2 regions of the Brachybacterium sp. AOP24-D1-21 genome follow, and region 2 is predicted to be linked to the other one. Evidence: riboswitches for the same ligand, from Rfam matches in the RefSeq annotation. Region 2 holds a riboswitch; the other holds the start of a gene.

Region 1 (15,728 bases), 2.9 Mb from region 2:
GGCGGCGAGCCGGCCCGCCTCCTCGTCGACCCCGCGCTGATGCTCGAGGACGAGCAGCGCGGAGCGGGTCCGCTCCAGGCTCCGCACGGAGTCGGCGAGCTTCTCGGCCAGCTCCCGGCGTTCGTGGGAGAGGGTCTCGATCTGCCAGATCCAGGTCGCCATCAGCACGGAGAACAGGGCGCTGCCCAGCCCGGTCGCGAGCGCCACCGCCACCCCGGCCGAGCCGCTCTCGAGCCCCCGCGGCAACCGCACCAGGACGACCCCGCCCGCGAGCAGCAGCGTCGCGGCCAGCCCCGCGCGGTAGGTGGAATGCAGCACCCACATCAGCATGAACGCGGCGAAGAGGTGCAGGCCCACGTTCGAGACCCCCAACAGGGCCACGGCGATCCCGCCGAGCACGATCGTGCCCACCACGCCGGCACCGGGCAGGCTGCGCAGCACTACCGCCCAGTGCGTGGCGGCGTAGGCGGCGAGCCAGAACGAGACCAGCAGGGCCGTGAGCGGCCCGGGGGAGATCACCAGTCCCAGCAGCGCGGTCCCGGCGACGATCAGGTGGAGGGGCCAGTTGGTGGCCCAGCTCCGCGGCACGCCGTCCAGGGTGCAGAGGTTCCCGCCGGCGATCAGCGTGCGACGCTCAGCCTGCGTCACGAGGACTCCACCGGAACGTGGTCCTCGCCAGCACCAGCATGACGATCAGCCATGAGCTCAACACTAGTGCCGCGAGCACCGGGATCGACAGGTCGTCCAGGCCGAAGGGGGCGATCTCGATCTGCTCCCCGAACTCCTCCGGGAGCAGCGAGAGGCGCAGACCGCGCGCGATCCATGCCTGGGGGAAGACGTAACCCAGGTTCTGCAGCCAGGTGGGCAGCTCCGACATCGGGATGTAGCTGCCGGAGAAGAAGCTGAGCACCACCGTGATGGGGGCGGAGGCGGCGATCGCGGCCCGGCCCGAGGGCAGCGCCGAGGCGAAGGCGACCCCGGCGGCGGTGGTCGCGGCCGTGCCCAGCAGCAGCACCCAGGCGAAGGTGAACATCTGGTGGGGCATCGGCACGTCGAAGGCGAATCGCGCGACGACCAGCAGCAGGGCTGTTTGCAGGGTGGTGTTGAGGGCCACGAGAACCACCTTGGAGATCAGGTAGGCGCTGCGAGGCATGGGGCTCACCACGAGGCGCCGCAGGGTGCGGTCATCGCGCTCGGTCGCGATGATCTCCGCGGTGGACTGGAAGCCCGAGGTCATCACCGCCGCGGCGATCATCCCGGCGAGGTAGTAGGTGGAGGCCGCGACCTCGGTGCCGTCCTGCAGCGTCCAGGCCTGGTCGAAGATCGTCGCGAAGATCGCGAACAGCACGATCGGGAAGGCGAAGCCGAAGATCACCTGGAGCGGCTCGCGGTAGAACTGCAGCAGCTCGACGCGGGTGCGCACGCCGACGGCGCGCAGCAGGGAGGGGGCGCGGCGGGAGGCGGCCGACGTCGGGGCGGCAGGATGCAGGGTGGGAGCGGTGGTGGCGCTCATCGGGGTCCCTCCGAGACGAGGCCGAGGTAGATCTCCTCGAGGGACGGGCGGCGCACCTCGAGATCGGGCAGGGAGGGATGGGCGGCCAGCAGCTCGCGCAGCAGCGGATCGGGGTCCTCGACCACGCGCGCCTGCGGCCCGTCGGGGCCGGTCCAGGTGACCGTGGAGCTGGTGCCGTGGGCCCGACGGATCTCGGCGACGGTGCCCTCGGCAACGATCCGCCCGGCACGCAGCACGGCGGCGCGGTCGGCCAGGAACTCGACCTCATCGAGGTAGTGGCTGGTCAGGACGATGGTGGTGCCGAGCCTGCGCAGCTCCCGGATCAGCTCCCAGAACTCGCGCCGCGCGGCCGGGTCGAAGCCGGTGGTGGGCTCGTCGAGGAACAGCAGCTCCGGCCGGGAGACGATCCCGGTGGCCACGTCGAGGCGTCGGCGCTGCCCGCCGGAGAGGCTCGCGATGCGAGCGCCGGCCTTCTCCGCGAGGCCGGTCGCCTCGAGCAGCTCGGGGACGTCCCACGGGTCCTCGCAGTAGGCCGCGTACTGGGAGACCATCTCCCGCACCGTGAGCGAGGCGCGCTCGCTGCCGCTCTGGGCGACGATCCCCACCCGGTTGCGGTCCCGGCTGCCGAGCGCCGTCGGGTCCAGGCCCAGCAGGTCGATCGTGCCGGACTCGCGGTGTCGCAGCCCCGTGCACATCTCGAGGGTGGTGGTCTTACCGGCGCCGTTGGGGCCGAGCAGCCCGAAGATCGTGCCCCGGGTGACACGGAATGACACATCGTCGACGACGCGGCGGCCGCTGTAGGACTTCACGAGGTGGGAGACGGCGAGGGCGGGCGGAGGGTCTGCGGCGGGTGCCGGGGTCGGGGCGGTCCGTGTGCTGGTCATGGCTCGAGTCTGGGAGCGCGGCGATGCAGTCGGTACCACCGAGTAGCCACGATCGCCTCCACCGATCGGTGGAGGCGAGCACGCGCCGGGGGGCCGCCCCCTGTGCAGACGGTGCCGGCGGCGATAGGTTCGAGGGACCGTCGCACCCATTCCCAGGAGGAACCGATGAAGATCCGCCACCTCGTCCACTCGTGCTTGCTGGTGGAGACCGGCGGGCGTCGACTGCTGATCGATCCCGGCGGCTTCAGCGGCGAGGCCGTGCGCGGCCTCGGCGCCGCGGTGCTGACAGGGATCGACGCCGTGCTCCTGACCCATCAGCACCCCGATCACGTGGACCGCACCCTGCTGGACGAGGTGCTTCGCCTGGCGACCACCGCCGAGGTGATCGCGGAGCCCGAGACCGCGCAGCAGCTGCGGGAGGCGGTCGACGGCGCCGCTGCGGTGCGCCCCGAGCAGCTGCGTCCGCTCGCCGCCGGGGACGCGCACGTGCTTGCCGCGGTCCAGGGCCACGGCTCGTTGCGGATCGAGGCTGTCGGCGGCCGGCACGCGATCATCCACCCGGACATTCCGCGGGTCGGCAATTCGGGTCTCGTGATCTCCGCGGGGGACGGCCCCCGGCTCGGCGTGACCGGAGATTCCCTCGAGCCGCTGCCGGAGTTCCACGGCATCGACGTGCTCGCCTTCGCCGTCGTCGCCCCCTGGTCGAAAGTGTCCGAGACCGTCGACTTCCTCCGCGCCGTCGGCCCGACGCTGGCCCTGCCCGTGCATGAGGCGATTGCGAGCGACGTGGGCCGACCGATCTATCTGCGCCAGGCCACTGCCCTCGCTCCCGAGGGCACGGAGGTGCGTGACTGGCCGGTCGACGGGGTCATCGAGCTCCCCGGGAGCTGAACGCGCCATGAGCGCCGAAAGGAACAGGAACCGGTCCGAGGACCGGCGGGACCCCGCGGACCGAGCAGGGACCGGCGACGGTGCCTCCCGCGCGATGCATGCGGTGCCCCGGGAGCACTTCCTGCCCCCGGAGCTGCGGGACCGTGCCGGCGTGGATTCCCCGCTGCCGATCGGAGTGGGCCAGACCAACTCCCAACCCAGCACGGTGCTGGACATGCTCCGCCTGCTCGATGTGCGTGAGGGGCAGCACGTGCTCGACGTCGGTGCCGGTTCCGGCTGGACCACGGCGCTGCTCGCCCACCTCGTCGGACCCTCCGGGAGCGTGGTGGGTGTGGAGCGGCAGGTGAGCCTGCTGGCACCTGCCCGTGCCGCGCTCGCCGGGACCGTCGGCCGCGAGGACGGCCGCGCGGAGATCCGCGAAGCCCTCCCCGGGGTGCTGGGGGCGCCGGCGGACGGACCTTTCGACCGGATCCTGGTCTCCGCCGCCGCCCGGTCCAGCCACTGGTTCGTGGACCGCCGCGCTCCAGGGACGCCGGATCGGGGTACGGTGCTTCCGTGCACGGGAGTCCGGTAGGCCGGGCTGAGAGGGAGTTCTCGAACTCCGACCGTAGAACCTGATCCGGATCATGCCGGCGCAGGAAGCTCCGCCAGGCGATCGTCGCTGCGCGCCCGTGCCCTCGTGAAAGGCACGGATCGTGAGCATCACTCCCGTCGGCACCCCCGCCACCCTCCCGGGCACCGCCCCGGATCCCACCGAGACCCCGCTCGGCTTCGGCGTCGGCGCCAGGGTCACCGCAGCCGTCATGACCGATGACTACGCCCGAGTGCTCGTCGGCATCCTGTCCCGGCTCGACCTCACCGGCCTGGTGCGCGAGACGGGGGACGTCTCCACCTATCTCGGCGGCCACGAAGCCCACCTGCAGCGGTATCTCATCGACCTCGCAGACGACCTCGCCCGCACCGAGCACCACGCCACCCTCTCCGTGACCCTCTCGCGCGGCTGCCCGGGAGAGGTGACCTGCGAGCTTCCCGGTGGCGCCGGCCCGCGCGACGTCGGGATCACCGAGCCCCGTCGCACCGGCCGTTTCGCTTCCGCGGAGTGGGCGCTGTACCCGCTGGCGGACCAGGTCGCCGCCGACGGCACCGCGCCGGACCACATGCGCGACATCTACGCCGCGATCGACCGCGCCCGGGAGCTGGGCACCTTCCGCGGCTCCGAGCATTTCGTCACCCGCCTCGAGGGCGACATCGGCGAGGTGATCGCGACTGCCGTCGCCGGCTGGTTGCAGGTGGGTCGCAGCGTGCAGCACGTCACCAGCCATCTCACCCTCTCCCTGAACAGCCCCTCCCACGAGGTGCGCGAGCTCGGCGAGGAGACGCGATGACCCGCGCACAGACTCCGGCAGAGACCCCCTCCCGGGCTCCCGGCCAGACTCCCTCGCAGGCCTCTGATCTGGCCGCTCGTGCCGCCCGGCGTCCGAGGCTCTCCCTGCGCGAGATCGTGCTGGTGGTGGTGCTCGGTGTCGTGTTCGGCTTCCTGTACTGGGTGTTCGTCCAGGCCTGGAACGGGCTCGCGATCGCGATGGGCCCCGCCGGGGACCTCGCCCAGCACGTCCTGTTCGGCTCCTGGCTATTGGTGGGACCGGTGGCGCTGGCGATCCTGCGCCGCCCTGGCGTGGGCATCCTCGCCGAGATGCTCGCCGCGATCATCGAGGTCGTCTTCCTCGGCAGCCCCGTCGGCCCGATGCTGGTGCTCGCCGCCGCGCTGCAGGGCATCGGCAGCGAGCTGCCCTTCGCCCTGACCCGCTACCGCCGGTTCGGTTGGGGAGTGTTCGCCGCCTCGGGCGCCTTCGGTGCGGGCCTGGTGTTCTTCTGGACCGCCTACCGGATGGGCTGGTACGGCCAGGACCTGCTCGCGCTGCGGCTCGGGATGCAGGTGCTCTCCGGGATCGTGCTCGGCGGTCTGCTCGCCAGGGTGATCGTCCGCGCCCTGGAGCGCACCGGCGTGCTCGCGAACTTCGCGATCGGTGCCGCCGCGCAGGGCGACGACGGCATCCCGGCACGTCGTGTCCGCTGAGGCCGCAGCGGCCGCCGAGGTCACCGCGCCGGGCGAGAGGGAGGCGGCGGCCCCCGGGCAGTCGGGGACGGTGGTCGAGGCACGGGAGCTCGAGGTGGTCCTGCCCTCGGGGGACGGCGTCGGCCCCTGGACCGGGAGCATCCGGGCCGGGGAGCAGGTGCTCCTGCTGGGCCCCAGCGGCTGTGGCAAATCGACGCTGCTGCGCGCGCTCGCCGGCGCGCTCCCCTCCCACCAGCGCGGCCGGGTCACCGGCACCCTGCGGGTGGGCGGCATCGACCCGATCGCCGAGGGGGTCCTGGCCACCGCGGGGACCGTCGGATTCCTCGGTCAGGATCCGACCGACGGGGTGTGCCTCCCGCGGGTCGCCGATGACGTCGCCCTCCCGCTCGAGAGCCGCAGCGTGCCGCCCGCGCAGATCGGGAAGCGCGTGCGCGAAGCTCTCGCAGACGCGGGCATCGAGACGCTCGCCGACCGCCCGGCCGCGACGCTCTCGGGCGGACAGCTGCAGCGTGCGGGCCTCGCCGCGGCGCTCGTCGCCCGGCCGCGCCTGCTGCTGCTGGACGAGCCCACCGCGATGCTCGATGCCGAGGGCGTGCGCGCTGTGCGCGACGGCGTCGAGCGGGCTGCGCGCGAGGGCGGAGTGGCAACGATCCTCGTGGAGCACCGCCTCGACGACTGGGCGGGGGAGTCGGGCCTGGCCGGACTTCCGGCACGGACCATCGCGCTCGACGCCTCCGGGCAGGTGCTCGCCGACGGGCCGACGACTGTGGTGCTCACCCGTCACGGCGCCGCGCTGCGCGAGGCGGGGTGCTGGCTGCCCGGGGAGGTCGAGGAGACGCTGAGCTCCGAGAGGGGGTCCGGGGAGGTGGCTCCGTCCCCAGGCCCGGAGGCCACGCCGGATCCGCTGCTCACCGTGCGGGGCGCCGAGCTCGGCCACGGCGACCGCACCGTGCTGCGCGAGGTCGAGCTCACCGTGAATGCGGGGCGTCTGCTCGCCGTCGTGGGCCGTAACGGCGCCGGGAAGTCCACGCTGCTCGGCGCGCTCTCCCGCCTGGACCTCCCGCAGGCGGGCACCGTCGACGGTGCGGCGGCTGGGCTCGTGTTCCAGCGACCCGAGGCGCAGTTCGTGGCCGACACCGTGCAGGCGGAGCTCGCCGCGTCCGGGGCCGGGCACGAGCAGGTCGAGGAGATGCTCGCCCGGCTGCGCCTGCAGGCGCAGCGGGACGCCAGTCCCTTCAGCCTCTCCGGCGGTCAGCAGCGCCGGCTCTCGATCGGCGCGATGCTGCTGACCCAGCGCCCCGTGCTGCTCGTGGACGAACCCGGCTACGGCCTCGATCGTGTCGCTCAGCAGACCGTCCTCTCGCTGCTGCGGGAGGCGGCCGGGACCGGTCGCGGCGTGGTGATGACCACCCATGACCTGCGCACCGTCCGCGCGGCCGATGCGGTCGCGGTGATCGCCGACGGCCGGCTGCTCGGACCGATGTCACCGCAGACGCTGCTGCGGGACCGCGGCCTGCTGCAGCGCGCGGGGCTCGTGGCGGCACCGCTGGTCCCGGGGGCGGCGCCGGCGGTGAAGCCGCCCGTGGCGAGGGCCCGTGCGGCCGACGAGCCCGCCCGCCCACGGGACGCATCCGGATGGCTCTCGCGCCGTAACCCGACCGTGCTGCTCGGCCTGCTGACCGCGCTCAGCATCGTCTGCATCCTGCTGACCGACCCGCTGCCGCTGGTGCTGCTGTACCTGCTGCTCTCGGCGGGGACGATGATCGGCTGCCGGCTCGGACCGCTCAGGCTGCTGCGGGCCCAGCTGCCGTTCATGGTGTTCGCCAGTGGCGTGCTGATGGTCAACGTGCTCGGCCGGCCCGGGCATGAACCGTGGCCGGAGCTGCCGATCCGAGTCACGGAGGAAGGGATCGTGCTGGGCACCGCCCTGGCCCTCCGGGCACTGGTGATCGGCCTCGGCGCCCTCACCGTCACCCGCGCCGCCGATCCGCGGCGCACGATGGTGAGCCTCCAGCAGCACGCTCACCTGCCACCCCGGTACACCTACGCGCTGCTGGCGGGACGGAGACTGCTCGAGGATCTGCCGCGCCGCTGGGAGACCCTCACCCGTGCGCACCGGGTCCGTCTGCCGCTCACCGCCGAGGGTGCGGTGGCGCGATTGCGCGCCCGTCACCTGCTGCGCTGCGCCTTCGCGCTGCTGGTCGATGCGGTGCGCAGCGCCGAGAGGCTCGCCTTCGCGCTCGAGTCGCGCGGGCTCGGCGACGGCCCCCGCACCCTGTGGCGCCCGGTGCCGCTCACCGTCGCCGATGCGCTGCTGGCGCTCGGCGTCGCCCTGGTGGTCGCCGCGGTGCTCGTCCTGTCCTGAACGGTTCCCCCTGAAGTGCTTCGAGGCGGCAGCTGCCACCTCGAAGCACTTCAGCTGAGGTCGGGGACTCTGCGGCGTCCGCTCAGAAGCCCCTTCCGGTCAGGCGCTCGTACGCCTCGACATACCGCGCGCGGGTCTGCTCGACCACCTCGGCGGGCAGAGCGGGCGGGGGGAGGTCCGAACCCTTGGACCAGCCGGAAGCGGGAGAGGTCAGCCAATCCCGCACGAACTGCTTGTCCAGGCTGGGAGGGGTGCGGCCCGGGGTGTACGTGTCCGCGGACCAGAACCGGCTGGAGTCGGGGGTGAGCACCTCGTCGCCGAGCATCAGCGTGCCATCGACCCGGGAATGCCCGAACTCGAGCTTGGTGTCGGCCAGGATGATGCCCTGCTCAGCGGCGATCCGGCGGGCCCGCTCGAAGACCGCGAGCGTGAGCGACTCGAGCTCGGCGGCGAGCTCCTCACCCAGCAGCTCGCGCGCCTGGGCCACGGTGATGTTCTCGTCGTGCTCCCCGGCATCGGCCTTGGTCGAGGGGGTGAAGATCGCCGGCTCCAGGCGAGAGGCCTCGACCAGGCCGGCCGGCAGCACGTGCCCGCCCACCGATCCGCCGGCCCGGTAGTCGGCCAGGCCGGAGCCGGTGAGATGCCCTCGCGCGATGCACTCCAGCTCCACCATGTCCAGGCCCCGGCAGCGCACCGCGCGGCCAGCGACGGCCTCGGGCACATCGGTTCCGGAGAGCACATGGTGGGGGACGATGTCCGCCAGCTGCTCGAACCAGAACAGGCTGATGCCGGTCAGCAGTCGGCCCTTGTCAGGGATGCCCGGCTGCAGCGAATGGTCGTAGGCGCTGATGCGGTCCGTCGCGACCACCAGCACCTGGTCGGCGGTAGACGGGTCCTGGCCCTCCGGCACGTACAGCTCACGGACCTTGCCGGAGACCACGTGGTCCCAGCCCGGCAGCTGCGGGGCCTCGATCAGCGGGGTGGCGTCGACGCTCATGCGCGATCCTCCGTCACGGTGTCGGTGTCGGTGTCGGTGTCGGTGTCGGTGTGCGCTCCGGCGTCTGCCGCAGCCCGGAGGGCGATGTCGGTGCGGTGGTGGCTGCCCTCCAGGCCGATCGCCTCGGCGCCGGTCAGCGCGAGCGCGCGGGCCGCCTCGAGGTCCTCACCGGTGGCGACCACCGAGAGCACTCGACCGCCGGCGCTGACCAGGTTGCCGTCCACCATGCCGGTGCCGGCATGGATGACATGGGTGCCGAGCGCCTCCGCAGCGTCGATTCCGGAGATCGGGTCTCCCGTGCGCACCGTCGCCGGGTAGCCGGCGCTGGCGAGCACCACGGTCACGGCGCTGTCCTCGCTCCAGGTCAGCTCCGTGTCCTCGGCCAGTTCGCCGCGAGCGGCCGCGAGCAGCAGCGGGGCCAGCGGCGAGGTGAGCCGCTCGAGCACCACCTGGGTCTCCGGATCGCCGAAGCGGGCGTTGAACTCGATCACCCGCAGTCCGCGGGAGGTCAGCGCCAGCCCGCAGTACAGGACCCCGTTGAAGGGGATGCCGCGGTCGGCGAGCTCAGCGATCGTGGGCCGGGCGACGGCGCGCAGCACCTCGTCGACCAGGCCCTCCGGCGCCCACGGCAAGGGGGAGTAGGCGCCCATTCCACCCGTGTTCGGACCCTCGTCGTCATCCAGTGCGCGCTTGAAGTCCTGGGCCGGCGCCAGCGGCACCACGCGGGTGCCGTCGCTCACGCAGAACAGGGACACCTCGGGGCCGTCGAGGAACTCCTCGAGCACCACTGAACCGCCGGCTGCCAGCACCGCCTCGGCGTGCGCCACTGCGGCCTGCCGGTCCTTGGTGACCACGACGCCCTTGCCGGCCGCGAGACCGTCGGCCTTGACCACGAAGGGCACATCTTGCAGCGGGTTGACCCGGTCCAGCCCGGCCTCCAGCTGGGACAGGGCGCTGACCGTGACCGAGGCGGAAGTCGGCACGCCAGCGGCGGCCATGATCTCTTTCGCCCAGGACTTGGAGCCCTCGAGGTGGGCGGCGGCAGCGGACGGTCCGAAGACAGTGAACCCCGCCTCCCGCAGGTGATCCGCGGCGCCGGCGACCAGCGGTGCCTCAGGGCCGATCACCACCAGGTCGGGCTGCAGTTCTTCGGCGAGGCTGACCTGGGCATCGAGGTCGGTCACCGGGACGTCGTGACAGGTGGCGAGCTGCGCGATGCCGGGGTTGCCGGGCGCGGCGTGCAGCTCGGGGGTGGGGGTATCTGAGGCGAGCCGGCGGAGGATCGCGTGTTCGCGGCCGCCGCTGCCGATGATGAGGATCTTCACGCGGGCAGGGTACCCAGACTCGGACGACCGTCGGAGAAGTGCCCGCAGAGCGGCCCTCCCGGGTCGGCGTGGAGCGCGACTCCGGGCGCCGCCCCGGTGCTGTGCAGGCGCTGCGCGGGCAGTACTACTGCGCCGCACCGGTGCTGCGCGATTACGATCGATCCCATGCCCGCCGAGCTCCAGCACCCCGATCCCGCCGTGACCGACGCCGGCGCGCTGCCCCGCGCCCGCGCCGTCACCCGGTTGCGCCTGGACCTCTCCTATGACGGCACCGACTTCCATGGCTGGGCCGCCCAGCCCGGCCAGCGCACCGTTCAGGGGGAGCTCGAACAGGCGCTCGGCCGGATCGCCAGAGTCCCGGCACGGGTGACCGTCGCCGGGCGCACCGACGCCGGGGTCCACGCCCGGGGGCAGGTCTGTCATCTCGAACTGCCCGATGACGTGCTGGCCACCCTGCCCGGGCGCTCGCCCCGCAGCCCCGCTGAAGCGCTGGTCACCCGGCTTGCAGGCGTGCTGCCCGACGACGTGGTGGTCCATGTCGCACGGGTGGTGCCGGGCGACTTCGATGCCCGCTTCGGCGCGCTGTGGCGACGCTACCGATACCGGATCTCCGATGGGCCCGCCGCCCATGACCCGCTGCGTCGGGACGTGCTGCGTCACCGTCGGCCCCTGGACGTCGAGGCGATGGCGCGGGCGAGCGCCCCGCTGCTCGGCGAGCATGACTTCCTCTCCTTCTGCCGCCCCCGCGAAGGGGCGACGACCATCCGCGAACTGCGCGAGATGACCTGGGAGCGACCGGAGGAGGGGCGTGCAGATGCGGGGCTGATCGTCGCGACCGTGGTCGCCGACGCCTTCTGCCATCACATGGTGCGCTCCCTGGTCGGGGCCCTGATCGGGGTAGGGGAGGGCCGACGGGACCTCGACTGGCCGGCGCAGGTGCTCACCGCCCGCACGCGCCAGGCCGCCACCCGCGACGGCGTCGGCGCGGCCCCGCTGTGCCCCCCGCAGGGACTCACCCTGGACCACGTCGCCTACCCTCCCGATGAGGAGCTCGCCGCCTGGGCTGCGCGCACCCGGACGCTGCGCCAGCCGCCGCCCCAGGAGCCACTCCCCGAGGCGGGCCCAGAGGCAGGCTGAGAGCTGGGTCCAGAGCCTGGTGGGGAGCCGGAGCGGGCCTGGGCGGAGAGCCGGGCAGGACCGGGACCGGAGTCGGGCGCAGATCACACCTCTGACAGGGGTCTTCTGCGTTGACGCTCGGGTGCGGCAGTGCGTATTGTTGAGCGCTGTTGTGCCTTGATGTGTGCCCCGACTCCGCAGCCGTTCTCTGATGCCCGGCGCGAAAGGGAATCTCACCCACATCCAGGACCGCCGTCGCGTCGTGAGCGGAGCGGGCCGGGTACAGCCATAGGGGCCATGCTTTTACCCGAAGGAAGCGTGCCCACGGTCCATCGAACCGTGCCTGGTCGGCGTCTTGCCGCCCGGGCACCACGACGAGAGAAGAAGGCACGAGTGCGTACGTTCACCCCGAAGCCCGGCGATGTCGAGCGTTCCTGGCACGTCATCGACGCAACGGATGTCGTCCTCGGCCGGCTCGCTTCCCAGGTTGCACAGCTCCTGAGGGGAAAGCACAAGCCGGTCTTCGCACCCCATGTGGATGCAGGCGACTTCGTGATCATCATCAACGCTGACAAGGTCGCGCTGACCGGAAACAAGCGGGAGGCCAAGCTGGCCTACCGCCACTCCGGCTACCCCGGCGGCCTCCGCGGCACCCCCTACTCCGAGCTGCTCGAGAAGAATCCCGAGCGCGCAGTGGAGAAGGCTGTTCGCGGCATGCTCCCCAAGAACAAGCTTGCTGATCAGCAGATCAAGAAGCTCAAGGTCTACAAGGGCTCCGAGCACCCGCACGCCGCTCAGATGCCCGTCCCCTTCACCATCGATCAGGTGGCGCAGTAAGCGGGTGTCCCGCCACTCCGCCCTGCCGCACGGACGAACCAAGGAGAACCGTGACTGAGACCACCCCCGATACCACCGACAACCTCGAGGCCGTGACCGACGAGTCCGCACCCTCGAGCTTCACCACCGAGTCGACCGGCGAGTCCGCCGTCGGCGCCGGACAGTCCGCGATCGCACCGGGCTACGGCACCGGTCGTCGCAAGCGCGCGATCGCTCGCGTGCGCCTGACCCCCGGCTCCGGCCAGTGGATCATCAATGACCGCGCCATCGAGGATTACTTCCCGAACAAGCTGCACCAGCAGGAAGTCAACGACCCGTTCACGGTCCTCGACCTCCAGGGCCGCTTCGACGTGTGGGTCCGCCTCCACGGCGGCGGCCCGTCCGGACAGGCCGGCGCCGTGCGCCTCGGTGTGTCCCGCGCGCTGAACGAGATCGACGAAGACGCGAACCGCGCGATCCTCAAGAAGGCAGGCTTCCTGCGCCGCGATGCACGCGTCATCGAGCGTAAGAAGGCCGGTCTGAAGAAGGCCCGTAAGGCTCCGCAGTACTCCAAGCGCTGATCGGGCGCGGGGCAATGCTCCGCACCCTTCACGCCGCACGCACGATGCCCTCGACCTCCGGGTCGGGGGCATCGTCGCGTTGCGGGGGTGCTCGCGCGAGTGGGCGGCCCGCCCCGCTAGGCTCCGGACATGGTCGCCGCTGGAGACGCCGCCGAAGACTGGGCATTCACCCCGCGCCGCTGGTGGACCGGCCCGTTCGATGTCGAACAGCTGGCCTGGTCCTCTGTGGGGCGAGCGCGGGATGCCGCCGCCGAGCTCGCGACAGCGCGCGGCCTCCACCTCACCATCGCCACCGCCCCGGGGCTCGTCGCGGCGTCCTTCTCGGCGATCGAGCATCTGCGGATCGACGGGCGGGTCCCGCAGCCGTGGGGTGAATTCTCCGGCTTCCTCGAGGCTCGGGACGGCTGGGTGCGGCTGCACGGGAACTACCCCCACCATGCCGAGGTGCTCCGCCGCGTGCTCGGGGTGCAGGACCGGGCTGGGCTCGAGCGTGCGATCGCACGGCGCGACGCCGCAGAGATCGAGGAGGAGGTCACCGCGGCCGGCGGCATCGCGGCGCGGGTCCGCACCAGGCAGGAGTGGGCCGCGCATCCCCAGGCCCGGGCGCGGCAAGACGCTCTCAGCGCGCCGCAGGAAGCCGAATGGGTGAGCGTCACCGACCGCGGGGAGCGCCCGGCACTTCCCCCGGCGACGAACACGTCCGGGACTACCGCGCTCGCCCTGCTGGCAGGGGTGCGGGTGCTGGACCTGACCCGGGTGATCGCAGGTCCCAGCGGCACCCAGCTGCTCGCCTGCCTCGGCGCGGACGTGCTGCGCATCGACCCGCCGCATCTCCCGGAGCTCCTGGACCAGCACCTCTCCACCGGGATGGGCAAGCGCAGCGCCCAGCTGGACCTGCGCCGCGCCCCGGAGCAGCTCCGGTCACTCGCCGCCGAGGCTGATGTGATCGTGTGGGGCTATCGACCGGGGGCCCTTGCCACACTGGGTCTCGGCATCGAGGAGCTCGAGCAGCTGGCGCCGCGGGCAGTGATCGTCTCCCTCTCCGCCTGGGGTGAGACGGGGCCATGGGCACACCGCGCCGGCTTCGACTCGATCGTCCAGGCTGCCACCGGCATCGCCGTCGAATGCGGTGCAGAAGGGCGGCCGGGAGCGCTGCCCGTCCAGGCCCTCGACCATTCCACCGGGCAGATGCTGGCCGCGCAGGTGATGGAGGCGTTGGCCCGCGCGCGGGCGAGCACACTGCGGCTCAGCCTGCTCGGCGCGGCCCACACTCTGCTGGCGATGCCTTCACCGCCGTCGGAGGCCCCGGCGATGCTGGAGGTGCCCCGGGTGCGAGTGGAGTCGGCCGGGTCCCTGCTCGACGCCGTCCCGCCCCCGTTGCGGGTGGCCGAGGCGAGCATCGAGCAGCCCATCGGCGCATACGGCACCGCCGCGACGCCCTGGAAACGCTGAGCGAGCCGACTCAGCTCAGCAGCTCACGCAGGTCCTCCGCAGTGACCGCGGAGCGGAACGCCTCGCCACCATCGGTGAGGGCATCGAACAGCTCGGCCTTGCGCCGCTGCAGCGCGAGCACCTTCTCCTCGATCGTGTCCTCCGCGATCATCCGGTACACCATCACCTGGCGCTCCTGACCGATGCGGTGCGCACGGTCCACAGCCTGGTTCTCCGCGGCAGGGTTCCACCACGGGTCCAGCAGGAAGACGTAGTCCGCCTCGGTGAGGGTGAGGCCGAAGCCGCCCGCCTTCAGCGAGATCAGGAACACCGGGGCATCGCCCTCCCGGAAGCCGGTCACCGCCGCATCCCGGTCGCGGGTGGAACCGTCCAGATGCGAATAGCCCACCCCACGCCGCTCGAGCTCGGCCGCAACCCGGTCCAGGTAGGAGGTGAACTGGCTGAACAGCAGCACCCGGTGCCCGTCGCCGATCACCTCCTCGAGACGATCGAACAGCGCCTCGAGCTTCGAGCTGGGTACGTCCGCGTACTCCTCGGCGTCGACGAGAGCCGGATCCAGCGCGAGCATCCGCAGCAGCGTCAGGGAACGGAACACGATGAAACGGCTGCGATCAAGATCCGTGTCGATCAGGCCCAGCACCTTCTTCCGCTCTCGCTGCAGCACCGAGTCGTACACCGCACGATGCTCCGGCGAGAGGGTCACCATGAGCACCTCCTCGTGCTTCTCGGGCAGCTCCGCTGCGACCAGCTCCTTGGTGCGGCGCAGCAGGAACGGCCGCACCCGGCGGCGCAGCAGCTCCATCCGGCCGGGGTGGTCACCGGACTCGACCGGCAGCGTGTACTGCTTGCGGAACCCGATCGCGGTGCCCAGCAGACCCGGGGCGACCAGATCGAGGATCGCCCACAGATCATCCAGCGAGTTCTCCATCGGGGTACCGGTGATCGCGAGCCGGAAGCGGGCCTGCACACCCTTCGCGGCGCGGTGGGTGCGCGAGCGGCGATTCTTCACGAACTGCGCCTCATCGAGCACGAAGCCCTGGAAGCGAGAGCTCGCGAACTCCTCCTCATCGATGCGCAGCACCGAATAGCTGGTCACCAGCAGATCAGCCCCGATCGCTGGGGCGGGAAGGTCCGTGCCGCGGGAGGCGGCGGTGCGGTCCAGCACCCGCACCGTCAGGCCGGGGGTGAAACGCTCGGCCTCACGTCGCCACACCGGCAGCACCGAGGCAGGGGCGACCACCAGGAACGGCGGAGCCTGCGGATCCTGCTCTCTGGCACGGGCGATCAGGGCCAGGGTCTGGACCGTCTTGCCCAGGCCCATGTCGTCGGCCAGCACCCCGCCGAGCCCGTGCGTGAAGAGGAAGTCCAGCCAGGTGAAGCCCTCGTGCTGGTAGGGGCGAAGCTCGGCCTGCAGGCCGCGGGGGAGCGGGGGCGGCGGTGTGTCCTCGAGCGAGCGCAGGGACAGCGCGGTGCGGCTCCATTCGCTGCTCGCGACCGTCTCGTCAGCGACCTCCTGGAGGTCGTTCCACATGTCCACCTGGAAGCGGGAGATCCGTTGCCGTTCCGGCTCCCACTCCGCGAGCGCCTCACCCTCGCGGATCAGCTCCCGCAGCGCGTCGAAGGCCGGATGGTCCAGCGAGAAGTAGGTGCGATCGGGCATCAGCAGCTTCGCGCTGCCCCGGGCGAGCGCCACGAACAGGCTCGGGAACGG
Region 2 (15,728 bases):
ACATCTTCCTCGCCGAGCCCTTCCCCGGCGAGGAGCGCCACCAGCGCCGGATCGACCTGGTGGGCCTCTACGAGCGCACCGGCGGGTACGAGAAGTCCGCTGCTCCTGCTGCCGACTGATGCCCGAGGGTCACACCGTCCACCGACTGGCCGCCGCCTTCGACCAGGCCTTCGGCGGACAGCGCGTGCGCACCTCGAGCCCGCAGGGACGATTCTCCGACGCCTCGCAGCTGGACGGGATGGTGCTGCTGGGCGCTGAGGCGGTCGGCAAGCACCTCTTCCTGCCCTTTGCACCGACGGAGGACGTCGACCGCGACTCCCCGGCGGTTCGGCACGTCCATATTCATCTGGGGCTGTACGGCTCCTGGACCTTCGCCGGTGAGCCGGGCTTCACCGACGCTCACGCGATCGGCGCGCCGCGACTGCGGATCGGTGAACAGGAAGAGCAACTGGACGGAGAGGAAACGGGCCGCGGGGGCACCGCCGACTGGCGCCGCCTGGTGCCGCGGCCGACGGTCCGGCTGCGGATCGCCGGGCCGCAGGGCCTCGCGGACCTCACCGGGCCCACGGCCTGCGAGATCATGGACGCGCAGGAGCGGCAGACGGTCCTGGACCGGCTGGGCCCGGACCCCTTGAGGGCCGACGCGGACCCGGCGCGCTTCATCGGCGCCGTGCGCCGCTCCCGCACCACCATCGGCGCGCTGCTGATGAACCAGAAGATCGTGGCCGGGATCGGGAACATCTACCGTGCCGAGCTGCTGTTCCGGGCTCGCCTGGACCCCTTCGTGCCCGGGAAGGATCTGAGCACCGGGATGCTCGAGGAGATGTGGGAGGACCTGGTCGCGCTGATGACCTACGGCGCCCGCACCGGCAGGATCGTCACCACCCAGCCCGAGCACCGCGACCTCGAGGCCCGCATCGTCGAGCGCTCCCGTGGCACCCGCCAGAACGGGGACGAGGACCCGGACGTGATCTCCCGCGAGCGGTCCTTCTACGTCTACCACCGCCAGACTCTGCCCTGCCGGCTGTGCGGCACCACGGTGCGCTCGACGGATCTCGCCGCCCGGACCGTGTTCTGGTGCCCGCGCTGTCAGAGCGTCCGCAGCCGCCGCGCGAGCTGGAGCCGTGAGCACCCGGCGGCGCCCTGGGCGCTCACCCCCGGGAACGCAACCGAGGAAGCTGCATGAGCACCGCGATGCCCCCGCCACCCGCCGCGACCGCCGAGGGGATGCTCCCCGTCGGCGACGTCCACGAGATCTTCTGGGAGGAGTCCGGCACCGCCGAGGGCGTCCCCACCCTCTACCTGCATGGCGGCCCGGGAGGTCGGCTCACCCCCGGCTACCGACGGAACTCTCCCGCGGACCGGGCCAGGATCATCGGCCTGTGCCAGCGTGGCGCCGGCTGCTCCACCCCGTCGCCTGGGGTTCCCGGCCCGGTCGATCTCACGGGCCACACCACCGCCCACCTGGTGGCCGACCTCGAGGCGCTGCGTGAGCACCTCGGGATCGACGCCTGGATCGTGCAGGGCGTCTCCTGGGGCAGCACCCTCGCCCTCGCCTACGCCCAAGCTCATCCCGAACGGGTGCTCGGCGTGGTGCTGTTCGCCGTCACCTCCACCTCCCGGCGCGAGATCGAGTGGATCACCGAGGGAGTCGGCGCCCTCTACCCCGAGGCCTGGGACACGGTCGCCGCCCTCGCCGAGCACCACACCGGCTTCGACCGTCGCGACCACGGCTCGCAGCGGCTCCGACTCATCGAGGCGTATCGGCAGATGCTCACCGGAGCGGATCAGAACCTGGTCGACGACGCCGCCCGCGCCTGGATGACCTGGGAGGACGCGCACATCGGGATCGGCGGGGGAGGACCCTCCACCGCGCATGCCGGGGCCGGTCACGAGCCGATGACTGAGTACGAGCGCGGCTTCGCCCGTCTGGTCGCTCACTACTGGGCGCACGACGGGTTCGTCGCCGACTGGGCCGTGCCATGGGGCGGCGAGCCCGGCAGCGGCCTCCTCGGCGGGATGGCTCGGCTGGCGGGCATTCCCGGGGTGCTGATCCACGGGCGCCGCGATGTGTCCGGCCCTGCCCTGACCGCTTGGGAGCTCCACCGCGCCTGGCCCGGCAGCGAATTGATCATCGTCGAGGACGAGGGCCACGGCGGACCGCTGATGGTGGAGCACTGGCGCACCGCCGTCACCCGGATGGTCGACGCACAGCAGGTGCCGCCGCAGTAACCTTTCTGCCATGCCAGTTCCCGACCCCTCAGGTGCCGTGCTGCGCCACGCCGCGCTCGCCGATATCGACCCCTGCACGCTGTATCTGCTCGTCAAGCTCCGCCAGGACGTCTTCACCCTCGAGCAGCACGCGACGGATGCTGATCTGGATGGTCGGGAGCTCGACCCCACCACGACGCTCATGTGGCTCGAGCGTGCGATCCCGCGTGCCCCGGCCGCAGAGGTTGCCGCAGAGGTGTTGGGAGCTCCGGGTGAACCGGTGGCGCACCTGCGGGTGCTCAGGGAGCCCGGCGGCACGGTGCGGATCGGCCGGGTGGCAGTGCGCGCCGATTACCGACGCGGTGGTTACGGCCGTCAGCTGATGGCCGGGGCGCTCGCGCATGCTCGGGAGGTCGCGCCGAGGGCCGAGGTGCACATCGACGCCCAGGCCTACCTCGAGCAGTGGTACGCCGCGATGGGCTTCGAGTCCCTCGGCGGGCTGTTCATGGAGGCTGGGATCGAGCATGTGGCGATGGTGCTGCGGCCGGATCGCGGCTGAGGCGTCGGGCGCGGCGTTCGGGCAAGCGTCCCGTCCCTGCCTACTTCCCGCGCGACTCAATCTTCTCCCGCGACTCAGTCTTCTCCCGCGGCTCGGCCTTCCCCCCGTGACTCGATCAGCGCCACGATCTCCTCGCGCTCGAAATATCTCGCGGTCTCCAGGGCGCTCGGGGTGCCCAGCCCCGGATCGGCGCCAGCGCCGAGCAGGACCTCCGCGACCGCGGTGAAGCCCTTGAAGGCGACGCCCGCAAGCGGTGACTGACCGCGATCATTGCTCAGGTCCACGTCCGCCCCGCGGACGGCCAGCTCACGCACCAGCTCGGCATGGCCGTGATAGGCAGCGAGCATCAGCGGAGAGTTTCCGGCGCCATCGCGGAGATCCACCGGGGCGCCCTGGTCGATGAGCGAGAGCAGGGTCACGGAGTCGCCGTTGCGGGCAGCATCGAGCAGGGAGTGGGCCAGCTCGATCACGGCGTCATCGGTGGCAGAGTCGTTATCCGTCATTGCACGAGAGTACTGCGGGCCGCCAGAGGACGCCGCGGGCTACCATCCGCTCATGGAGGCAGAATCGAGTGAGCGTGCGGCGGGGACAGGGGCGCTGCGACCCCTCACGCCGGCTCTGGCGGAGCGCTACGGGGTGAGACCCCGGAGGCGAGTCAGTACGTGGCTGATCGGGGTGGCGGCGGTGCTTGCTGCCGGGGTCGCCATAGTCGGCGAGGCAGGAGCAGCCGGCGTGCTGGCCGCGCTCTCCTGGGCGCTGCTGCTGGCCTGGGCGGATCGGCGCGCACGACGGCCGCTGGTGTTCGTCCTCGGAGCTCTGCTCGCGATGCTGGTGGCACTGCTGCTTCCGCTGGGACGCCACCTGCCCGAATTCTTCGCCGACCCGCAATGGATCCCCTTTGCTGTCATCTACATCCTGTTCGCTTTCGGCGGCGTGATCCCTTGGATCGTGACGCCCGTGGTGACGTATCTGTGGTTCGCTCGCACGAGGCGTATTCGATAGCTCAGGCCTGCAGGTCGATGTGTCACGGGCCGGATGTGTCCTGGTCGTCCGTCGGTCTTCTCGGCAGCTCAGAGGCACAGGCTCGCGCAGCGCTCACCCCACCAGCATCTCCGCGAGCAGCGGCCATACGGCGAGCCCGAGCGCGATCGTGACGCCCAGCAGGTCCGCGCGCCGCAGCGGGCTCGGCAGCGCCCAGGTGCGGGTGGTCGCGGTCGCGAAGCCTCGTGAGTCCATGGCGAGGGCCTGCTGCTGGGCGCCGCGCAGGGCATCGACCAGCAGGGCCAGGGTGGCTCCGGCCAGCATTCTCGGGGAGGTGCGGGTGCCGATCCCGCGCAGCACCCGGGCATGGGTGATGATCTCCCACTGCCGGCCCAGATGGCCGGCGCGGACGAGCCCTGCGACCGAAGCGGCGATCATGCGGGCGGGCATCCGCAGCCTGCCTCCGAGGGCGTCGCCCAGCGCCGTGGGGTCCACGCTCCCGAGCGCCAGCACCCCGGGCACGACGAACACGGTGATGCGTGCGGCCTCCTTGGCGCCGAGCAGCCAGGCCTCGGCGGAGAGGGAGGGGGCGTCGCCCAGCAGAGCGGAGGTCCAGGCCAGGCCTGCGGCCGAGAGCAGGATCGGAGTCAGCCGCAGCAGACCCCCGCGCACGGACCGCACCGCAAGTGGCGCCAGCAGCACGATCGGGAGCAGGGCCAGGAGCCCGCCCTGCCAGGACTGCACCGCGAAGGAGCCGATCGCGGCGAGGATCCCGATGAGGCTCAGCACCAGCGGATTCAGTGCGTCGGCGGGAATCGTGCGAGCGCGGGGGACCGGGCCGATGGTGCGATCGGGGCTCTTGCTGCCAGATCCGCCGTCCTCAGCATCCGGCCCGCTCAGGCGGTGCTCGACGTCTCCCTGCGCGATCAGCTCTAGGTCGTGGGTGGCCGCCACCACAGCGCAGCCCTCGGCTCGCGCGGCGGCCAGCAGCTCGAGCACCGCCGCATGGCGTGCCGCGTCCAGTCCCACGGTGGGTTCGTCCAGCACCAGCAGGCGAGGCTTCTGGGCGAGGGCGGCGATGATCGCGAGGCGTCTCTGCTCCCCGCCGGAGAGGGTGTGGGGGTTGGCCTGGGCGAGGTCGCTCAGGCCCGCTCGCTCCAGGAGCTGATCGGCGAGCTGCTCGTCGCGTGCCCAGGGGGAGGCGAGCACCTCCTCACGCACGCTGCCGGCGACGAAGGAGTGCTCGGGGTTCTGGGGCACGAAGGCGACGTGCTCGGGCGCGGGCCGCTCCACGCTCCCAGCGGACGGGGCGGTCAGACCGAGCAGCGTGCGCAGCAGCGTGGTCTTGCCGCTGCCGCTGGGGCCGGTGATCACGCACAGCTCTCCGCTGCGCAGCTCGAGGGTCAGATCGTCGAGCACGGCCAGGCCGCCCCGCTGGGCATCGATGCCCCGCAGGGCCGCGATCACGGCGCCCTCGTGCTGCGCGCGGGGAGCCGAGCGGGTGGGTGCGGCGGGGGAGGCGGTCATGCCGGCTGCGATCTCGTGGGGCGGGCCGTCGGCCACGATCTGTGCCTGCTCACCGAGCACGATCAGGCGCTCCACGTGGTCCAGCCACGGTGCGAGCCGGTGCTCGGCGACCACCAGGGTGCGGCCCGCCGCGGTGGCCAGGATCGACTCGCGCACCGCAGCGGCGGTGGCTTCATCGAGCATCGACGTCGGCTCATCCAGCAGCAGCGCCGAGGGATCCAACGCGAGCGATCCCGCCAGGGCCAGGCGCTGCTGCTGCCCGCCGGAGGCATCCAGCGGCGCACGGTCGGAGGGGAGATCCACCAGCGCCGCATCGAGCGCCGCGGTGGTGCGGGCCTGGATCTCCGCACGTGGCAGGGCGGCATTCTCCGGGCCGAAGGCCGCCTCCCGGCCGACGGTCGCCGCGACCAGGGCGTCCAGAGGGTTCTGCAGCAGCAGGCCCCGCTCGCCGGGGCGGGCGGGGCCGGGCGCGCTGCCGGTCAGCTCTCCGGTCTCCTCGTCCAGGAGACCGGCCAGGGCCCGCAGCACGGTGGATTTCCCGCTGCCGCTGGCCCCGGCCAGCAGCACGCGCTGCCCGGCGGGGATCTCCAGGTCGAGGTCGAGGACGGTGGGCTCGGCCCGCGTGTACGGCTGCCAGGTGAGCCCTCGCAGGGACAGGTCCGTCACGCCCGGGCGTCGTCCGGTGCCATGCGCTCAGCCTGTGATCCAGCAGATCCTCCGGAGGGCGATGCGGCTCGTACCCGCTGGGCGCGCTCCCTGCCCGCCGGCATCGAGTCCAGAGCCCCGGTGGCGGCCAGGGCACGGCTGGCGGCCCATCCCAGCACGCCGCACAGCAGCGCCCCGGAGAGCAGGAAGAAGCCGAGCATCACGAGGGAGTAGGTCCAGCTCATCTCCTGGTAGTAGGCGAACTTCTCCCAGCCCCACTCCAGCAGGGCCGAGAGCATCCCGCCCAGCATCGCGACCGGCAGCGTGAAGCGCTGGTAGCGGAAGGCGAGGAACGCGAGCTCCACCCCGCCGCCCTGCATCAGGCCGGAGATCGCCGTGCCCCAGCCCCACTGGCTGCCCAGCAGCATTGACAGCACGGCGGCGATCATCTCGGCCAGCAGCGCAGCGCCGGGCTTGCGCACGATCAGGGCGGCCAGGACGGCAGGCAGGAACCAGATCCCGGCCAGGAGTCCCTCGGCGGGTTTGAAGGCTGCGGTGAGCGGCCCGATCAGGGTGTACAGCTGGCCGTACCCCAGGAATGCGACACCGAAGGCGGCGCCGATCAGAACCGTGACCAGCAGATCTACGGTGCGGAAACGAATCATCACTTCTCCTTCCTCAACGGAAGGGGCGTCCAGCACCGATGGTGCCGCACGGATATCCCGACTCCCTACGCCGGTGTGAGCCGGATCAGGTTCGAGGGTCTGCGCCTGGTGCGCACTCTCAGCACCGCTCGGTGCTCCCCTGTCAGTGGATGACAAGGAGCCACTCTACCCCAACGGGCGCCCTGACCGGGGCCGCGGGGGCATCACCGAGCAGCAGCCCCGGCGCCGTGGCGGCACCCGCTCAGAGGCGGGCGCGGATCGCCTGGTCGACGGCCTCGGCCGTCGCCTGAGGATCGACCGGCGAGATGATGAAGTGGGTGGAGCCGCGGCCGATGATCTCGACCATCAGGCCGGGCCGGGTGGCCATCACCCGGTAGGCGGCGCGCGGCTCGTCCACGGTGAAGACCTTCCGCTTCCCGACAGGGGTGAGCTCCTGGGCGTGGGGTGTGAGCACGGTGCCGCGCCGCCACCCGTAACCGCCGAGGGTCACCCCGGCGCGTGACGAGGGCAGCTCTCGCAGCTGCACGGTGCGGAACTCCGACAGCGGCCACGGCCTGCGCGGCAGGAAGCCGCCCAGGCTCACGGTGAGGCCGTGCTCATCCACGATGAAGCGCGTCCACTGCCCCATCCAGGTCCACACCGCCAGGGCGAGGAACAGCGCCGCCACCAGGAGAACTCCCGGCAGGCTGGAGCGCTGGGACATCAGCAGCACAAGGATCACGCCGAACAGCAGAGTGATCCCGATCCTGGTCCAGCCGATCCAGGAGGGCCGGGTGCGCCCCACATAGAACGGAGGTTCGGGCCTCACCAGATCGTCACCCGCTCCTCCGGCGCGCGGTACATGGCGTCACCCTCAGTCACCGCGAAGGCGGCGTGGAACTCCTCGAGATGGCCCACCACCGTGTTGCAGCGGAACTCCATCGGCGCATGGGGGTCCACAGCCAGCCGACGGATCGCCTCCTGGTCACGGTTCTTCCCGCGCCACACGGTGGCCCAGGACCAGAACACGCGCTGCAGCCCGGTGAATCCGTCGAGCTCGACGTCGATGTCAGCGGCGTCGTGACTTGCCAGGTAGGCCTTCACAGCGATCGAGAGACCGCCCAGGTCGCCGATGTTCTCGCCGATCGTCAGCGCGCCGTTGACGCGATGGGACTCGTCGAGATCACGGGGGGAGAGCTCGGAGTACTGGGCGATGAGCTGTGCGGCACGGGTGTCGAAGGCCTCGCGGTCCTCGGGAGTCCACCAGGAGATCAGGTTGCCGTCGCCGTCGTACTTGGAGCCCTGGTCATCGAAGCCGTGGCCCACCTCATGCCCGATCACCGCGCCGATCCCGCCGAAGTTCACCGCGTCGTCCGCCTCCGCATCGAAGAACGGCGGCTGCAGGATCGCGGCAGGGAAGACGATCTCGTTCCGGCCGGGGTTGTAGTAGGCGTTGACCGTCTGCGGAGTCATGTGCCATTCGGTCTCGTCGATCGGGCCGCCCACCTTCGCGTACTCGATGGCCGCCTCGAAGCGGCGGGAGGCGCGGGCGGTGGCCACCAGGTCGCCGGGGACGATCTCGAAACCGTCGTAGTCGCGCCACACCTCGGGGTAGCCGATCTTCGGCGTGAACTTCTCGAGCTTGGCGAGCGCCTTCTCGCGGGTCGCCGGAGTCATCCACGGGAGCTGCTCGATGGAGTCGCGGTAGGCGTTCATCAGCGCCTCGACCAGCTCGGTCATCCGCTCCTTGTGGGAGGTGGGGAAGTGGCGGGCGACGTATTCGCGGCCGACGGCGAAACCGGCGGTGCCTTCGACGAAGGCGACGCCGCGCTTCCAGCGCTCCCGCAGCTCCTCAGCACCGGAGAGCACGCGGCCGGAGAAGGCGAAGTTCTCCTCGACGAGTGCGGCCGGCCCGTAGGGCGCGTAGGAGGAGACGGCGTGGAGGGCGAGCCAGGTGCGCAGCACCGCGAGGTCCTCTCCCGCCAGCAGCTCCGCCGCGGCGGAGACGTACTCGGGCTGGCTCACGGAGACCACCTCGAAGGCCCGTGCCGGAGCACCGGTGCCCTCGATGTAGGCCTCCCAGGGGAAGGCGGGGGCGAGCTCGCGGCGCGCGGCGGAATCCATCGGGTTGTAGGACTTCTCCCGGTCGCGCAGACGGACCACGTCCACGTGGCAGCCGGCCAGGCGGGTCTCGAAGTCCATCACGGCGCGGGCGAGGTCCTCGGCGCCGCCGGCGACCAGCCCGTCCCTGCCGGGCAGCCCGGCGAGATCGCAGAGGCGGGCGAGGTGACCCTCGTACGCCTCGCGGATCTCGGCGTAGCTGTCCTCGCGGTAGTAGGACTCATCCGGCAGGCCCAGCCCGCCCTGATGGATCTTGACCTGGTAGTTCGTGGAGTCGCGGTCGTCGGTCCAGACGTAGGACAGCAGCGCCGAGGCCCCTGAGTCGGGGGCGGCCATGGTGCGGGTGATGGCCTCGAGGTCGGTGGTGGAGGTGATCGTGTCGAGCAGCTCGTCGAGCACCCCGAAGCCGGCCTTCTCGATCGCGTCGGTGTCCATGAACATCCGGTACAGGGCGCCCACACGGCCGTGGTCGGTGGTCGGGACCTCCCCGCTCGGTGCGTCGGCCGCATCCGCCGCCGCCTCCTCGATGATCTCCCGCACCCGCTCCTCGGAGAGATCCCGGAGGGCATGGAAGGCGCCGTCGCTCGAGCGGTCCGCTGGCATCTCGTGCTCGCGCAGCCACCGCCCGTTCACGTGGCCGAACAGGTCGTCCTGAATGCGGACGGACTCGTCGACCTGGTCCAGGGAGAGGCCCGAGAGGCGGGTCGTGGAGGTGGGGGCAGTGGTCATCATCGGCTCCTGCGAGGGGTGAGGGGTACGAGTGAAATGCGAAGTGCGGGGAAAGATGCTCAGGGAGCAGGAGCTCAGAAAGCACCCATCCCGAGCGCGGCGAGGGCCACGGTCAGGACTCCGAGGGCGAGCGGAGCATAGGCCCAGGGGGTGCGAGAGCGTTCAGCGGGGGCACGGCGCTGGAGCACCAGGGTGGACAGCCCGGTGCCGATCGAGAGCACCGCAGTGCCGATCACCAGCACCGGTGAGAGGATCACCAGCACGGTCGCGCCGACCTGGAAAAGCACGGTGCCGAGCACGTCCAGCAGCCGCATGACCACCGTGGAGCGGGCTCCGACCCGCTGCGCCAGCAGGGTGGAGATCGCAGCCTTCGACCAGTCACCGGGGCGGGCGATCCGCTGCCGGGTGGTGATGGTCTGCGCGGTGGCGAGGACCAGCCAGACCAGCGCGCAGCCGGCACCGATCCAGATGCCCAGCTCAGTCCGGATGTCCCCCGGCCACAGCAGTATGGCCAGCAGCACCGTGGCGACGCGCAGCAGCTCGTCGACGACGCTGCGCACGGCGAGCAGGCCGGGGTTGATCGCCAGCTGCTTGCGGGTGCGCGCCACGAACAGGCTGGTGGCGACCAGCGAGATCAGCTGGAGAGCGCCGAGGGCGAATCCGAGCAGGAGCGGAGCGGGGCTCACGGGTGCGAACGGCAGGATCGCGACGAGCAGCAGGATGCCGAGTGCGGGGATCAGCAGCGCCTGGATCGACAGACCCTTGACCAGATCCCGGACCAGATCTGCACCCGTGGGAGGGTGGTCGTGGCCGGTGTGGTCATGGGGGTCGTCACAGTGCGCTGCGGGCGCTGCGGGCGAGTCGGTCATGAAGCTCCTTCTGGGTCCCCACCAGGGTAGCGGGATGGACGCAGGTGAGGTCGTCCAGCGGGGGTGTGGAACCATGGGGGCGTGGCGACGGATGCGATGAACACCAGCGAGGCGGGCCTGTCCGCCGCTCAGCGGCAGCGTGCGATCGGCGCTGTCGTGGCGGCCGCGACGGGCGACGCGCTGGGCGCCCCGTACGAATTCCAGCCGCCCGTGCTCGACTCCGAGGAGATCGGCATGATCGGCGGCGGCGTGCTGGGCTGGCAGCCGGGGGAGTGGACCGACGACACCGCGATGGCGATCGTGGTGCTCGAGGCGTCCGTGGCGGCGTCGGACCGGCATGACCTGCGCATCGACACGGCGCAGGACCACATCGCGCGCGAGTGGTACTCGTGGTCGCTCGGCACCCCTGACATCGGCACCCTCACTTCCCAGGTCGTGCGCGCCGCTGCTGATCTTGCCCGGGTGGACGGCCACTACGCCCCGCGGGCCAAGGATTTCCGCGCGGCCGCTGCCTCGACGTTCGAGGAGCTGCCGGCCTCCGCCGGGAACGGCTCGCTGATGCGCGCGCATGCCTCGGTGCTCCCGTACCTGCTCTCGCCTGTCGAGGATGCGGTCGAGGCGATCGAGGCAGTGTGCTGCTTGACACACGTGCATCAGGACACGATCGAGGCCTGCGTCCTGTGGGGGCTGGCCGTACGGCACGCGGTCCTCACCGGCGAGGTCGATGTGCGCGTGGGCCTGTCCGAGCTGCCTGAGGAGAGCCGCCAGCAGTGGGTCGAGCGGATCGAAGAGGCCGAGGAGTCGACGCCCGCGATGTTCCGCCGCAACGGATGGGTGGTCGGTGCCTTCCAGGCCGCCTGGGCGGCGATCTCGGGAGTCTCGCCGATTCCTGAAGGGAAGTTCGATCAGCGCGATGCCCTGGTCGCAGCCCTCGAAGCGGCCGCACGCTCCGGTTATGACACCGATACGGTCGCCTGCATCACCGGCTCTCTGATCGGCGGCGCGCTCGGCTACAAGGCGGTGCCGCCGGAGTGGCGACGCACGCTGTTCGGCTGGCCCGGGTACGAGATGGATGAGCTCAAGGGCCTGGTCGAACGGGTGATCGCCCCGATGGTCCCCGACCACGCGGAGGACGTGTGATGCCGGTGTCCGCGACTTCACGACCGGCGGCTTCTCAACAGGCCCCCTGGGCTCTGCGGATCCTCACCTGGAACCTGTGGGAGCTGCGAGGGGACCTGTCCGCTCTGATCGAAGCCGTCCAGGATCTGCAGCCCGACGTGCTGCTGATCCAGGAGGCTCCGCGCTTCGTGCTGCCGACGGCGCGACTGCGCTGGTTCGCACGGCAGATCGATCGCCGGATCCTGGTCGGCGGCGCAGGCGGCCGCGGGCTGGCGATCCTCGCGACCGACGAGGTGGCGGCGCAGGTGATCCGGCGCGGTGCGCACCCGGTCGCGCAGACGGTGTCGGACCTGAACTCCACCTACCCGCGCGGGGTCGCTGCGGTGCGGCTCTCCGTGCCGGGCGGAGGAGCGGTGGTGCTCTCCTCGACGCACCTCGCGCTCCAGGAGGACAACCGGATGCGACATGCCGAGTATCTCGCGGCACTGGTGCGGGGAGCGGGAGCCCCCGTCATCGTGGGAGGGGATCTCAACGAGACGGCCAGCGGCAGTGCACGGCGCTTCCTCGCGCCGCTGCTGACTGATCCGGCTGACCAGGCCGAGCACACTTTCCCTGCAGCCTCCCCGGCGAGGCGGATCGACGCGATCCTGACCACCGCTGGGGTGACCGTGCAGGAAGCGCGTGCAGTGCGAGCCACCGAGCGGGTGAGCGAAGAGCGGCTGTCGGGAGCCTCCGATCACCTGCCGACGCTGCTGAGCATCTCGCTCTGACGCCGGGAGGCTGACGCTGAGCGTCAGCGGCCCACCGCAGCCCCTCCCGCGGCCCAGCGCAGCCCCGTCAGCGGCCCAGCCGTAGCCCCGTCCGCAGCTCGACGACATCCTCCTGGCCCCCCACGTGGCGGATGGCGATGCCCCCGGGGACCTCACCCACGACGGTGAGCTGGGTCCGGTAGGCATCAACCGCACGGCGCACAGACTCAGCGGATGCCGGATGCTCGCGCCAGAAGAAACCGTCGGCCCCGGTCCTGGCCCCGTCCCCGCCTCCGGACCCGGCAGACACAGACGCTGCCTGTCGGTCGCTCGGTTCCGCCGGGGCCCCGCTGGCGACCTCCACCATGGGCGTGCCGGTGCGGGCGCAGGCGCCAGCGGTGACGTGGTGGGCGCGCACGTGGTCCGGGTGCCCGTAGGTGCCGGCGTCGTCATAGCCGATGACCGCATCGGGCTGCAGCTGGGTGATGAGTGCCGCGAGGTCCTCGACGGCGTGTTCGAGGGGGCGATGGGAGAAGCTGTCGGCACCTGCGGTCTCGGAGGGGCCGGCCAGGCCCTCGCGCACCCACTGCATGCCTGAGTCGCGGTAACGCCGCGGCTTCGCCCCTGAGGCGAGAGCGGGGGCGGTGCCGAGCCAATGCCGCTCGAGGATCCCCAACGCGCGGGTCGCCGCCTCGATCTCGTGCTCTCGGATCTCCTCGATCGGGCGGGGGTCGTCGGCGGCCACTGATCCCGTGACGATCTCGCCCTCCTCCCCGCGTGTGGCCGTCACCAGCACCACCTGAGTGCCGGCGGCGACCAGGGAAGCGAGCAGCGCGCCAGTGGAGAGGGACTCGTCATCGGGATGGGCGTGGACCGCGAGGACCAGCCGAGCCGAGTCCAGCAGCTCCCAGGGGTCGACGGCGAGGGCAGCGGCGGGGAAGGCAGCGGGAGCATTCATGACGTCTCCTCGGCGGCACGATCTTCGAGCAGCCGGGAGTACTGCGACTCGAGGATCCGGGCTGTGGCCTCCCAGGTGCGGGTGGCGGCGAACTCGCGGGCGGAGCTGACGGCATCGCGGTAGCCGTCGGCGTCCCGCAGCAGGGACTGCAGCGTCTCAGCCCAGACATCGGGGTCACGGCTGTCCAGCACCAGCCCTGCGGGGTCGACGGCCTCCTGCACTCCGCCGGCGAAGCGCCAGGCGAGCACCGGGGTACCGCTGGCCTGCGCTTCGAGGGCGACGAGTCCGAAGGTCTCCGACCAGCTGGTCAGCAGCAGAGCTCCCGCGCAGCGCATCGTCTCGGCGAGCTGGTCACGATCCAGCGATCCCACGAAGTCGATCTGGTCCTCGATGCCGAGGTCCCGAGCCTGAGCTCGCAGCTGCTCGGCATAGCCCGCGAAGTCCTGCGAGACGCCCCCCGCGAGCACCAGGCGGGCTCCGAGCTCACGAGGCAGATGCGCGAGGATCTCGAGGGCGAGATCCGGACCCTTGAGCGGCTGCAGACGTGCGGTGAACAGCAGCGTGGGGCGCTCCCGCCGCTCGGTGAGATCCGAGCAGGGACGGAACCGATCGATATCCACCCCGGGGCGCACGACGGTCAGCCTCGATCCCGGCACGCCGTAGCGCTCGCCGATCGTGCGCGCCTCGGCCTCCGAGACGGCGACCACCAGATCAGAGCCGGTGGCGACGAACTGCTCTCCCGGGATCCTCCCGGAGGACTCAGCAGGCTCACCGGCCTCCAGCGTGCTGGATCCCTCGGGAGCGGCCACGGAGTGGAAGGACTGCAGGTGGGGGATGCCCAGCTCACGAGTAAGGGGCAGCGCGGCGACCCCGCTGAACCAGTGGTGGGAATGGATGAGGTCCCAGTCCACTGCGCGTGGTCCCTCACTCGCGTCGCTGCTCCCGTTCCCGTTTCCGTTCCTGTTCCCGTTCTCGTCCGGGTTCCCGCTACCGCTCCCGTCCCTTTCCTGGCCAGGTGCACAGTCGGTGAGGGCTTCGCGCAGGGCCGCACGGAAGGGGGTGATCGTCTGCTCCATCTCGCTCTTGGCGAGAGGGGAGGCAGGGCCCGCGTCGAGGTGGAACAGACGAACCCCGTCGGCGATCTCCACCACGGCTGGGGCGGCGGGGTCGGTGCGGCGCGTGAACAGATCGACGTGATGGCCCAGACGGGCGAGTGCCAGTGACTGCTCGAGCACCACAACGTTCATGCCGCCGGCGTCCGCTCCTCCGGGAGCCTCGAGCGGCGAGGTGTGGAGGGAGACCGCAGCGATGCGCAAAGAGGTGGCCGACATGCCCGCCATCCTAGGCGCGCCGGACGGTGCTTTCTTGTTCGAGCTTGTTCTAGTGCACAGCGGCGGGGCGGGGGAGCAGTGGACACGAGGGCCTTGTGTTCGCCCTAGACGAAACTTGGGGCGGCTTGCGTCACGGGAAGTTGAAACGGGCAACAACAAGGTGGGAGTCTGAAACGCATGGAGACGGCGGAGAAGGTTGACTGGGCTGCGTTGAACGCCCACGCGGCGGGCCGTCCTGCCCGCCGATTGGTGTCGAAGGCGATCGCTGCAGCGGGGGGTTCCCGGAGGCCGGGGACCGTGCTCGACCTCGGTGCCGGCGCGGGAGCGGATTCTCTTCAATTCGCACGCCAGGGCTGGACCGTGCACGCCTACGACAGCGACGACACTCTCGCCGCCCGGCTCGTGGAGAACGAGCGGATGACCGGCTCGGTGCAGTTCCACCACAGCGATATCGCGACCGTCCCTGCCTTCCCTTCTGCTCAGATCGTCTACTCGACGTACACGCTCGGCCTGCTGGGTCCGGCCGCGCTGCCGGGAGTCTGGCGGAAGCTGGTCGATGCGCTGCCTCGCGGAGGCGTGATGGCGGTCGACTTCTTCGGCACCAACGATTCGTGGGCGGAGCGCCCGGACGTGGCGACCCTGCCGCTCGAGCAGATCGACGCGATGTTCCGCGGCTTCCAGGTCATGGACCGTTCGATCCGCGACGAGGACGGACGATTCCTGGCCGACAAGAAGCACTGGCACGTCATCACGACCCTCGCTCGCAAGCTGCACTGAGCCAGTTCTTCTGGGGTAGCTTTTCTGGGCCGGTTGCACCGGGCCAGCCGAGGGTCACCGCGCGGGAGAGGATCTCGCGCTGAGCATCCCGACCCCATCGAGCACCCGGTCACGCAGATCCGCGTGCTCGTTCGTCATCGCGAGATCCATCATCAGCTCCGACGCCACGCGCCACCCTTGCCCAGGGAGGGCCCGGCGCAGCTTGTAGAGATGCAGTGCGCGCCGTACCAGCACCGGCGACGTCGCACGAGCTGCGGTGCGACCATGCAGCGCCTGGCGCAATGACGTTCCCAAGGCGTCAGCATCATGGAGCGCTGTATTCGCCCCGTGCCCGAGGTTCGGCGCCATGGCATGCGCGGCATCGCCCAGCAGCACGACGTTCTCCCGCACCGGACTGAGCGCCGGTGCGGTGTGGATCCCGTGGACGAGTGTGCAGTGCGCAGTGGCGGCTCTGAGAACCGCATCGATCTCCTCGCGATGACCGCCCACCACGTCGTGCAGGTGCGCG

The links. Region 2 has a riboswitch for thiamine pyrophosphate ahead of ACT3UF_RS14185 (ECF transporter S component). Riboswitches for the same ligand answer to the same signal wherever they lie in the genome.
Region 1: linked by a shared signal. The riboswitch ahead of ACT3UF_RS01280 (YkoF family thiamine/hydroxymethylpyrimidine-binding protein) and the one ahead of ACT3UF_RS14185 (ECF transporter S component) in region 2 are both predicted to bind thiamine pyrophosphate.

What each region holds. Positions count from the first base shown of each region.
Region 1 covers NZ_JBQSXX010000001.1:254,901-270,628, reverse strand. The annotation lists gene ACT3UF_RS01305 (sensor histidine kinase) at 1-648, opposite strand, end outside; gene ACT3UF_RS01300 (ABC transporter permease) at 635-1,513, opposite strand; gene ACT3UF_RS01295 (ABC transporter ATP-binding protein) at 1,510-2,397, opposite strand; gene ACT3UF_RS01290 (MBL fold metallo-hydrolase) at 2,563-3,288, shown strand; gene ACT3UF_RS01285 (protein-L-isoaspartate O-methyltransferase family protein) at 3,296-3,862, shown strand; TPP riboswitch at 3,838-3,946, shown strand; gene ACT3UF_RS01280 (YkoF family thiamine/hydroxymethylpyrimidine-binding protein) at 3,984-4,673, shown strand; gene ACT3UF_RS01275 (ECF transporter S component) at 4,670-5,365, shown strand; gene ACT3UF_RS01270 (ATP-binding cassette domain-containing protein) at 5,355-7,730, shown strand; gene ACT3UF_RS01265 (phosphoribosylaminoimidazolesuccinocarboxamide synthase) at 7,813-8,727, opposite strand; gene purD (phosphoribosylamine--glycine ligase) at 8,724-10,052, opposite strand; gene truA (tRNA pseudouridine(38-40) synthase TruA) at 10,218-11,189, shown strand; gene rplM (50S ribosomal protein L13) at 11,562-12,005, shown strand; gene rpsI (30S ribosomal protein S9) at 12,056-12,565, shown strand; gene ACT3UF_RS01240 (CoA transferase) at 12,695-14,017, shown strand; gene ACT3UF_RS01235 (SNF2-related protein) at 14,028-15,728, opposite strand, start outside.
Region 2 covers NZ_JBQSXX010000001.1:3,161,120-3,176,847, forward strand. The annotation lists gene ACT3UF_RS14150 (ribose-5-phosphate isomerase) at 1-119, shown strand, start outside; gene ACT3UF_RS14155 (Fpg/Nei family DNA glycosylase) at 119-1,186, shown strand; gene ACT3UF_RS14160 (alpha/beta fold hydrolase) at 1,183-2,232, shown strand; gene ACT3UF_RS14165 (GNAT family N-acetyltransferase) at 2,243-2,770, shown strand; gene ACT3UF_RS14170 (ankyrin repeat domain-containing protein) at 2,845-3,273, opposite strand; gene ACT3UF_RS14175 (hypothetical protein) at 3,326-3,772, shown strand; gene ACT3UF_RS14180 (ATP-binding cassette domain-containing protein) at 3,866-5,944, opposite strand; gene ACT3UF_RS14185 (ECF transporter S component) at 5,941-6,588, opposite strand; TPP riboswitch at 6,634-6,739, opposite strand; gene ACT3UF_RS14190 (hypothetical protein) at 6,830-7,396, opposite strand; gene ACT3UF_RS14195 (M13 family metallopeptidase) at 7,393-9,417, opposite strand; gene ACT3UF_RS14200 (hypothetical protein) at 9,492-10,286, opposite strand; gene ACT3UF_RS14205 (ADP-ribosylglycohydrolase family protein) at 10,368-11,426, shown strand; gene ACT3UF_RS14210 (endonuclease/exonuclease/phosphatase family protein) at 11,432-12,175, shown strand; gene ACT3UF_RS14215 (PIG-L family deacetylase) at 12,243-13,112, opposite strand; gene ACT3UF_RS14220 (glycosyltransferase) at 13,109-14,443, opposite strand; gene ACT3UF_RS14225 (class I SAM-dependent methyltransferase) at 14,621-15,220, shown strand; gene ACT3UF_RS14230 (FAD-dependent monooxygenase) at 15,275-15,728, opposite strand, start outside.